DNA from 3 places in the Leminorella richardii genome. Region 3 is predicted to be linked to each of the others. Evidence: riboswitches for the same ligand, from Rfam matches in the RefSeq annotation. Region 3 holds a riboswitch; each other region holds the start of a gene.
What was found. Region 3 has a riboswitch for thiamine pyrophosphate ahead of thiC (phosphomethylpyrimidine synthase ThiC). Riboswitches for the same ligand answer to the same signal wherever they lie in the genome.
Positions count from the first base shown of each region.

Region 1: another riboswitch for thiamine pyrophosphate. It lies ahead of thiB (thiamine ABC transporter substrate binding subunit); the one in region 3 lies ahead of thiC (phosphomethylpyrimidine synthase ThiC).
Region 2: another riboswitch for thiamine pyrophosphate. It lies ahead of thiM (hydroxyethylthiazole kinase); the one in region 3 lies ahead of thiC (phosphomethylpyrimidine synthase ThiC).

Region 1 is NZ_LS483470.1:2,776,394-2,778,661, reverse strand. It holds gene thiB (thiamine ABC transporter substrate binding subunit) at 1-742, opposite strand, end outside; TPP riboswitch at 858-1,012, opposite strand; gene DQM29_RS12795 (DUF554 domain-containing protein) at 1,079-1,795, opposite strand; gene DQM29_RS12790 (winged helix-turn-helix domain-containing protein) at 2,072-2,268, opposite strand, start outside.
Region 2 is NZ_LS483470.1:992,330-994,597, forward strand. It holds gene DQM29_RS04645 (hypothetical protein) at 276-884, shown strand; TPP riboswitch at 1,066-1,164, shown strand; gene thiM (hydroxyethylthiazole kinase) at 1,197-2,009, shown strand; gene thiD (bifunctional hydroxymethylpyrimidine kinase/phosphomethylpyrimidine kinase) at 2,006-2,268, shown strand, end outside.
Region 3 is NZ_LS483470.1:414,047-416,314, reverse strand. It holds gene nudC (NAD(+) diphosphatase) at 1-165, opposite strand, end outside; gene rsd (sigma D regulator) at 261-755, shown strand; TPP riboswitch at 829-943, shown strand; gene thiC (phosphomethylpyrimidine synthase ThiC) at 1,039-2,268, shown strand, end outside.

The sequences.
Region 1 (2,268 bases), 1.6 Mb from region 3:
AATAGTGCCCTTCTTCAAACGGTGCGGCGACGTAGCGGTCGGTTTTTTCTTCAACGATGTGGTAGGCCGGGGAGGTGGTATAGCTGAGCACCAGATCGGCTTCGCCTTTTAAAAACAGCTTATAGGCCTCACTCCATCCCTTAGTCACTGTGACGGTTTTCTTCGCCAGCTTTTGCCACGCCTGTGACGTCTCGTCACCGTACAGTTTCTGCATCCACAGCATTAGGCCCTGACCTGGGGTGCTGGTTCGCGGATCCTGATAGACCACGCGCCATTTTTGCGGATCGTCCAGCAGCGCTTTCATGCTGCTGGGCGGCGTCGTCAGGGTTTCTTTATTGTAGACAAAGGCGAAATAGCCGTAGTCATAGGGAATAAAGGTATCGTCTTGCCAGCCGCCGGGAACGGTCAGATTTTTCAATCCGTCATTGAGGGCGTGAGGGGCAAACAGGCCGGTTTTTCTCGCGGCGGCGATCAGATTGTTGTCTAGGCCAAGCACAACGTCAGCGCGGCTGTTGCTGCCTTCCATTCTCAGGCGATTTAGCAGGGAGACGCCGTCAGATAGGGGAACCAGATTCAAGGTGCATCCGCACTCGCTTTCGAAGGCTTGCTTAACGCTAGGGCCAGGGCCCCATTCAGAGGCGAAAGAGTCATAGGTATAGACTGTTAGCGTAGGCTTGTCGTCAGCCGCCAGAGCGGGCGTAGAAGCCAGCAGCAGCGCTGCAATAGTCAGTCTTTTTAACACGTTGCTCTCCTGTTTATTCAATCAGCTTGTTAAGTCAGCGATAAAGCCAGTGCGAAAGGTCAAAGGCGGAGAGTAAAGGGTGTTGAGACAGCGGCGCGTTCAGCGGCAGACAAAAGTCGAACGCGTTCTCAAATCCCTCCGCCGGCACTAACCGGATCAGGTTCTACGGGTAAGGTTCAGGCAGTTGAACGCATTCTCAGCTTAGTCTGTGTTCTGCCATCGGATATAGCGGCAGAACACAGCCTGATATAAGCACCCCGTTGAGGTATCAGCATTGTAGTGGCTCTTGCCGCGCGGAGAAAGCGCGATTTACGCCCAGCGCGCAGCAAGGGGGAATTACCCCATAAGTTTATGCCAGTAAAGGGATATGGGCACGATAAGAATTAGCGCAGGCAGGAAGTTCACCACGGCAAACGACTTGATTTGCGCGATGCGAAGCCCAACGGCGATCATCAGGATCCCCCCACAGGCGGAAAAGTCTCCCAGCGTTATCTCATTCATAAAGGGCATGATAAGGCGGGTTGAATAAAACAGCGTAGCCTGAATCGCCAGTTGGGGAAGGGCTATGGTCATCACCCCGACGCCCAGTGAAGTGGCGAAAATAGCGGCGGTAAACACGTCCAGTAGCGACTTGACCAGCAAAAGCTGATAGTCGCCGGTCATGCCCTCTGTGAGTGAGCCTACTACGCCAGTGCCGCTGGCGCAGAACAGTACGATCAGCGCGCTAAAGTTCTGGCTGTACACCTCTTGCGTCATACCGTGATGCCGCTGGGGGACAACGCGAGACAGTGCGCGTTGAACACAAGTGCCAAACCGCTGAACGCCTTTCTCCATATAGCAAAGTTCACCAATGGCGACCCCAAGGATCAGCGCCAGTGCGACGGCGGGCAGCTGCTGCACCTTGATGGTCATTATGATGCCCATGGCGATAGAGGTCATGGCAAACGCGGCGGGAAGGCCTTCTCTCAATCTCTGTGGGATGAAGGGCGCCAAAACGAGGCCGAGGGCGCCGCCAAAAAAGATGGCGGCACCGTTGAGATATGGACCTATCATGCACTTTTCCTAAAGTTAATAAACTAAACGCCAAGCGCTGGAGCGGCGCGTTATAAGTGAAACGCCGCGGGTCAGTGTACGGTTTTTTCGTCGCTGAAGAGTAGGCGTTTGCTGCGCAGGCAGATCGGATAACCTTAGAGGAACCGAGAATAGCGCGCTTGGGTAGTAAAGAAGTTATTCAATTTTGTCGAAATGTCGCGAAACAGTAAATAGCACAGCGTGAGATAAATGAGTATTTTTCTCACGCTGTCTCGCTTTTAAATGTTTGGTCAGGCGTTAGGCTTCTTTTAGCAGGTGTAGAATCTTTGCCAGTGAGGAGGGAGATACGTCGGAATGATTAAACCGAAGGTCGGGGCGCAGGCACTCTTGTTCCTCTTTGAGTGTATCAATACCGGAGAAAGCCTGAGGTGGCGGAAGCAAGAATGCGCCTAGGAGCAGCGCGCTAAACACTAGAGTTAGCAGACTGACATAGT
Region 2 (2,268 bases), 580 kb from region 3:
ATCGACTTGATGAGGTTTTAGACGGAGGCGCCGTTTGCTCTTCAACAGGCTGACTATCACAAACCCTTTCTACCGAACTGAGCAGTATATGAACAGAAGCGCGAGTCGCGGCACTCGGCGTGACTATTTATCTCGAGTTATCTCGTGCTGTCAAAGACTATTGTGTGGTAGGTATTTAAAATAAATTGCCATACAGTGCATTTTTAAATAATATGAAAATATCTATATTTTTTAAAATATTAGCTTTTGGAAAATCGTTTTCATAGGGAATAAAAATGAAGAAAATAGTTACTCAGGCGTTGTTGTTGTTATTTTTGGCTCTAAACAGTACTTTTTCTTTTGCTGAAATAGCGTGTATTGACGCACAGACCCAATCAAAAATAGCTAAACCAGAGACGTTTCCAACGACGAATAAAAGCGTAGGGATTGCATGTGAATGGGAAGAGGGAAGTCAATCAGCCAAGTACCAAAGCGCTGCGCTGAATGACTATGATAACGCAGAAGATGTATCAATTAACACGCTATCTTTAGAAGACAGTAAAGGCATCGACGATGATTTATTAGGGGATAATTTGGATAAAAACTACATTGCTAACGTTCCCTATCTAGTTAAAGATGCAAAAGGTGTTAAAAACAGCATAGAGCTATTTGAAATAAAAAGAACGAATAGCGGTGAGGTGCGGATATATCTCATTAATAAGAATACGCCCAGAATCACTTTTTCATGTTTAGATAAAAGCATAAATTATAAAAAGAATGAAGCTAGCCATATTAGCGATATCCTGCTTTCAGATACTTGCCAAAAAGCCATGCAGGAATTCAACATACCGTTATCGAAAGAAGATATTAAAAACCTGGTAGTGACAAAAGGTTCTATTAATTAACCTGTTTTATCGATGTAACATCAATAGGCAAAATGCACGCCTTGAGCTGACCGCTTCCGCAGTGGATGTGTGGCCTAGCGAGTAGATACCCAAGGGGATAACGGGAAGGACAGACTTGCAACAGCAAATCACTTCCCCTAACCTTGTAAAAAGTAAATTGTAAAAAGTAAAAAAACTCAATCAACATGACTCGGGGTGCCCCGCTAACGCGCGGGCTGAGATATTACCCGTATTACCTGATCTGGATTATGCCAGCGTAGGGAAGTCGCCGCGTTCCAACGGGCAGCCTTCTTCACGCCGGTTGGGAGCTTTATGACACAGACTCATCCCATACCGCTTTCCGGCGCGATTGCCGCCGATGCGCTTGCGCGCCTTCGAGAACGTACACCGCTTATACACTGTCTGACCAACCAAGTGGTTCAAAGCTTCACGGCTAACGTGCTGCTGGCGCTGGGCGGCTCTCCTGCGATGGTGGTTGCCAGGCAGGAAGTCGCTGAATTTAGCGCGATAGCCGATGCCCTGTTGGTGAACGTCGGTACTTTGCATGACGAGCAGCGTAAGGCAATATCGCTGGCCGTGGTGGCCGCCAATCAGGCTGGCGTTCCCTGGGTGCTTGACCCCGTTGCCGTTGGCGGGTTGAGCTATCGCACTGAATTTTGTCGCACCCTGCTGGAACAGGGGCCTGCGGCAATTCGCGGTAACGCGTCGGAAATTATTGCGCTGGCGGGAAAGACGACTAGCGGACGGGGTGTAGACAGTGCTGATGTGTCTTTGGACGCTCTGTCTTCAGCGCTGTCTCTGGCGCAGCAAACCGGTGCGGTTGTGGCCGTCACCGGCGATGTTGACTATGTCACCGACGGCCGTCTCACTTATGCGCTTCCCTACGGTTCCCCTTTGATGACGAAAGTGGTCGGCACCGGCTGTGCGCTGTCGGCTGCGGTGGCGGCATTTATTGCCCAAAAAGACGGCGAGCGCCTTGAACAGGTAGCCTCCGCATGCATGGTGATGGCCGCGTGTGGCGGCATGGCGGCGGCTGAAGTTGGTGGCCCGGGCAGCTTTGTGCCGCGATTTTTGGATTTACTTTATCAGTTAGAACCGAAGCGTCTACAGGAGATGACGGTATGAGAATTAATGCACTGACGATTGCTGGTACTGACCCTAGCGGCGGCGCGGGGATACAGGCCGACCTTAAAACCTTTTCTGCGCTGGGCGCCTATGGCACGAGCGTGATGACCGCTCTGGTGGCGCAGAATACGATGGGGGTGCAGTCGGTCTATCGCATTGAACCGTCGTTTGTTTCCGCTCAGCTGGATTCAGTATTGAGTGACGTGAGAATCGACTCCGCCAAGATTGGCATGCTGGCAGAGTCTGACATCGTGCATAC
Region 3 (2,268 bases):
CCAAACTGGATGGCTTTGCCACTCTCCAATACGGTACGCTCTCTCACCCTGAAGTTGAAAATCCTGCGCTAAACCGAAGGGTAATTCTCCCTTGGGAAGCCACAATTTACCGGCATAGCTTAATAGCCACCAGCCAGACTCATCACCGCGTAACTGTTGTTCCATGACTATCTTGCTAAACCTCTTATTTACTGGCAATCTAACAGTGGTTTTTACATTATCTTAACTTTTTCAACCTACTGAATGACTCTGGACACCCTATGCTAAACCGACTTGAAACTCTTACTGAGCGCGTGGGCGGTAACCATAAACTGATCGATCAATGGTTAGAGTCGCGCAAAAGCCTGCTCGTGACCTATTACCGGCTGGTTGGTATTAAACCAAACAAAGAGAAAAATATCCCTCTCGATGAAAAGGCGCTGATCGATTTCGGTCATCATCTGGTGGACTACCTGTCCGCCTGCCATTTTCATATTTACGACAGAGTCATTATTCAAGAAGAGGGAGCTGCAAGCCCCAATCTCGCCGTTGGCCAAAGAGTTTATCCGTTACTGGAAGAAAATACTCAAAAAATCATGGCGTTTTATGACAGTTATGTTGAAAAAGGCATTAACGACGACACCATATTACAGCTGGATAAAGATCTTTCAACGGTCGGTGAGCTGCTGGCGAATCGGTTTATGATAGAAGACAAACTGATCGTCGAAGCCATCAAAAACTGGGAAAGCCATCACAGCTCTACCGAACAGTCATAATGGAAAGCGTGTAAAAAACCCTTTGCCGTTTTTATCGTCTTACCTATACTGTGCTATATCGCCCCTAGGGCGGTAAATCTTGTCGGAGTGCCCAGCGCCCTTATACGGCGCGGGCTGAGACCGTTAATTCGGGATCCGCGGAACCTGATCGGGCTAATACCCGCGAAGGGAACAAGAGTAATTCAATTCGGGTAGGCAAGGCCACAGTGTAGATTTTCCCTATCCATTACTCCCTCTCCGAACTCCAGACAAGCAACCCCCACGTTCTATTTTGGAGTTTGCTATGTCTAACAGAAGAACCCAGCGCGCTCAGGCGCAGCAGTTTATTGATCGACTACAGGGGCACGCGTTCCCCAATTCCCACAGAGTGTACGTTCAAGGTTCTCGCGACGATCTTCGCGTTCCGCTGCGGGAAATTCGCCTTAGCCCGACGCTCATCGGCGGTACACAAAACGCTCCACAGTATGAAGATAATGAACCGGTTCCCGTCTACGATACCTCAGGGCCTTACGGCGATCCGTCATCTGATATTGACGTCCGCCAGGGTCTTTCTCCTCTGCGCCAGCGCTGGATTGAAGAACGCAATGATACCGCTCCGCTCACACAGGCTTCCTCACACTTTACTCAACAGCGCCTTGCCGACGAGGGGCTAGACCATCTGCGCTACACGCACCTGCCGCCGCCAAGGCGCGCCAAAGAGGGCCGATGCGTGACTCAGCTTCACTATGCAAGAGCGGGCATCATCACGCCAGAAATGGAGTTTATCGCTCTGAGAGAAAATGTCGGCCGAGAGCGCCTGCGTACAGAAGTGCTTACTCGCCAACATCCAGGGCAGTCTTACGGCGCCAGTCTGCCGGAAAACATTACGCCGGAATTTGTCCGTGGGGAAGTGGCCGCAGGGCGCGCGATTATTCCCGCCAATATTAACCATCCCGAAGCAGAGCCGATGATTATCGGTCGCAACTTTCTGGTAAAAGTAAACGCCAACATTGGTAACTCATCGCTGACGTCTTCTATCGAGGAAGAGGTCGAAAAGCTGGTTTGGGCGACGAGGTGGGGTGCAGATACCGTTATGGATCTCTCCACCGGACGCTATATTCATGAAACCCGAGAGTGGATTATCCGTAATAGCCCCGTGCCGATTGGTACAGTACCTATTTATCAGGCTCTGGAGAAGGTTAACGGCGTTGCTGAAAACCTGAACTGGGAAGTATTCAGAGACACGCTGATTGAACAGGCAGAACAGGGTGTCGACTACTTTACTATCCACGCGGGTCTACTGCTGCGCTTTATCCCACTCACGGCCAATCGCCTAACGGGTATAGTGTCCCGCGGCGGCGCAATTATGGCCAAGTGGTGCCTCTCCCACCATAGAGAAAACTTCCTGTATGAGCGCTTCCGAGATATTTGCGAAATCTGTAGCCGTTACGACGTCGCACTCTCTTTAGGCGACGGCCTGAGGCCTGGCTCCGTACAGGATGCCAACGATGAAGCCCAGTTTGCCGAGCTTCAC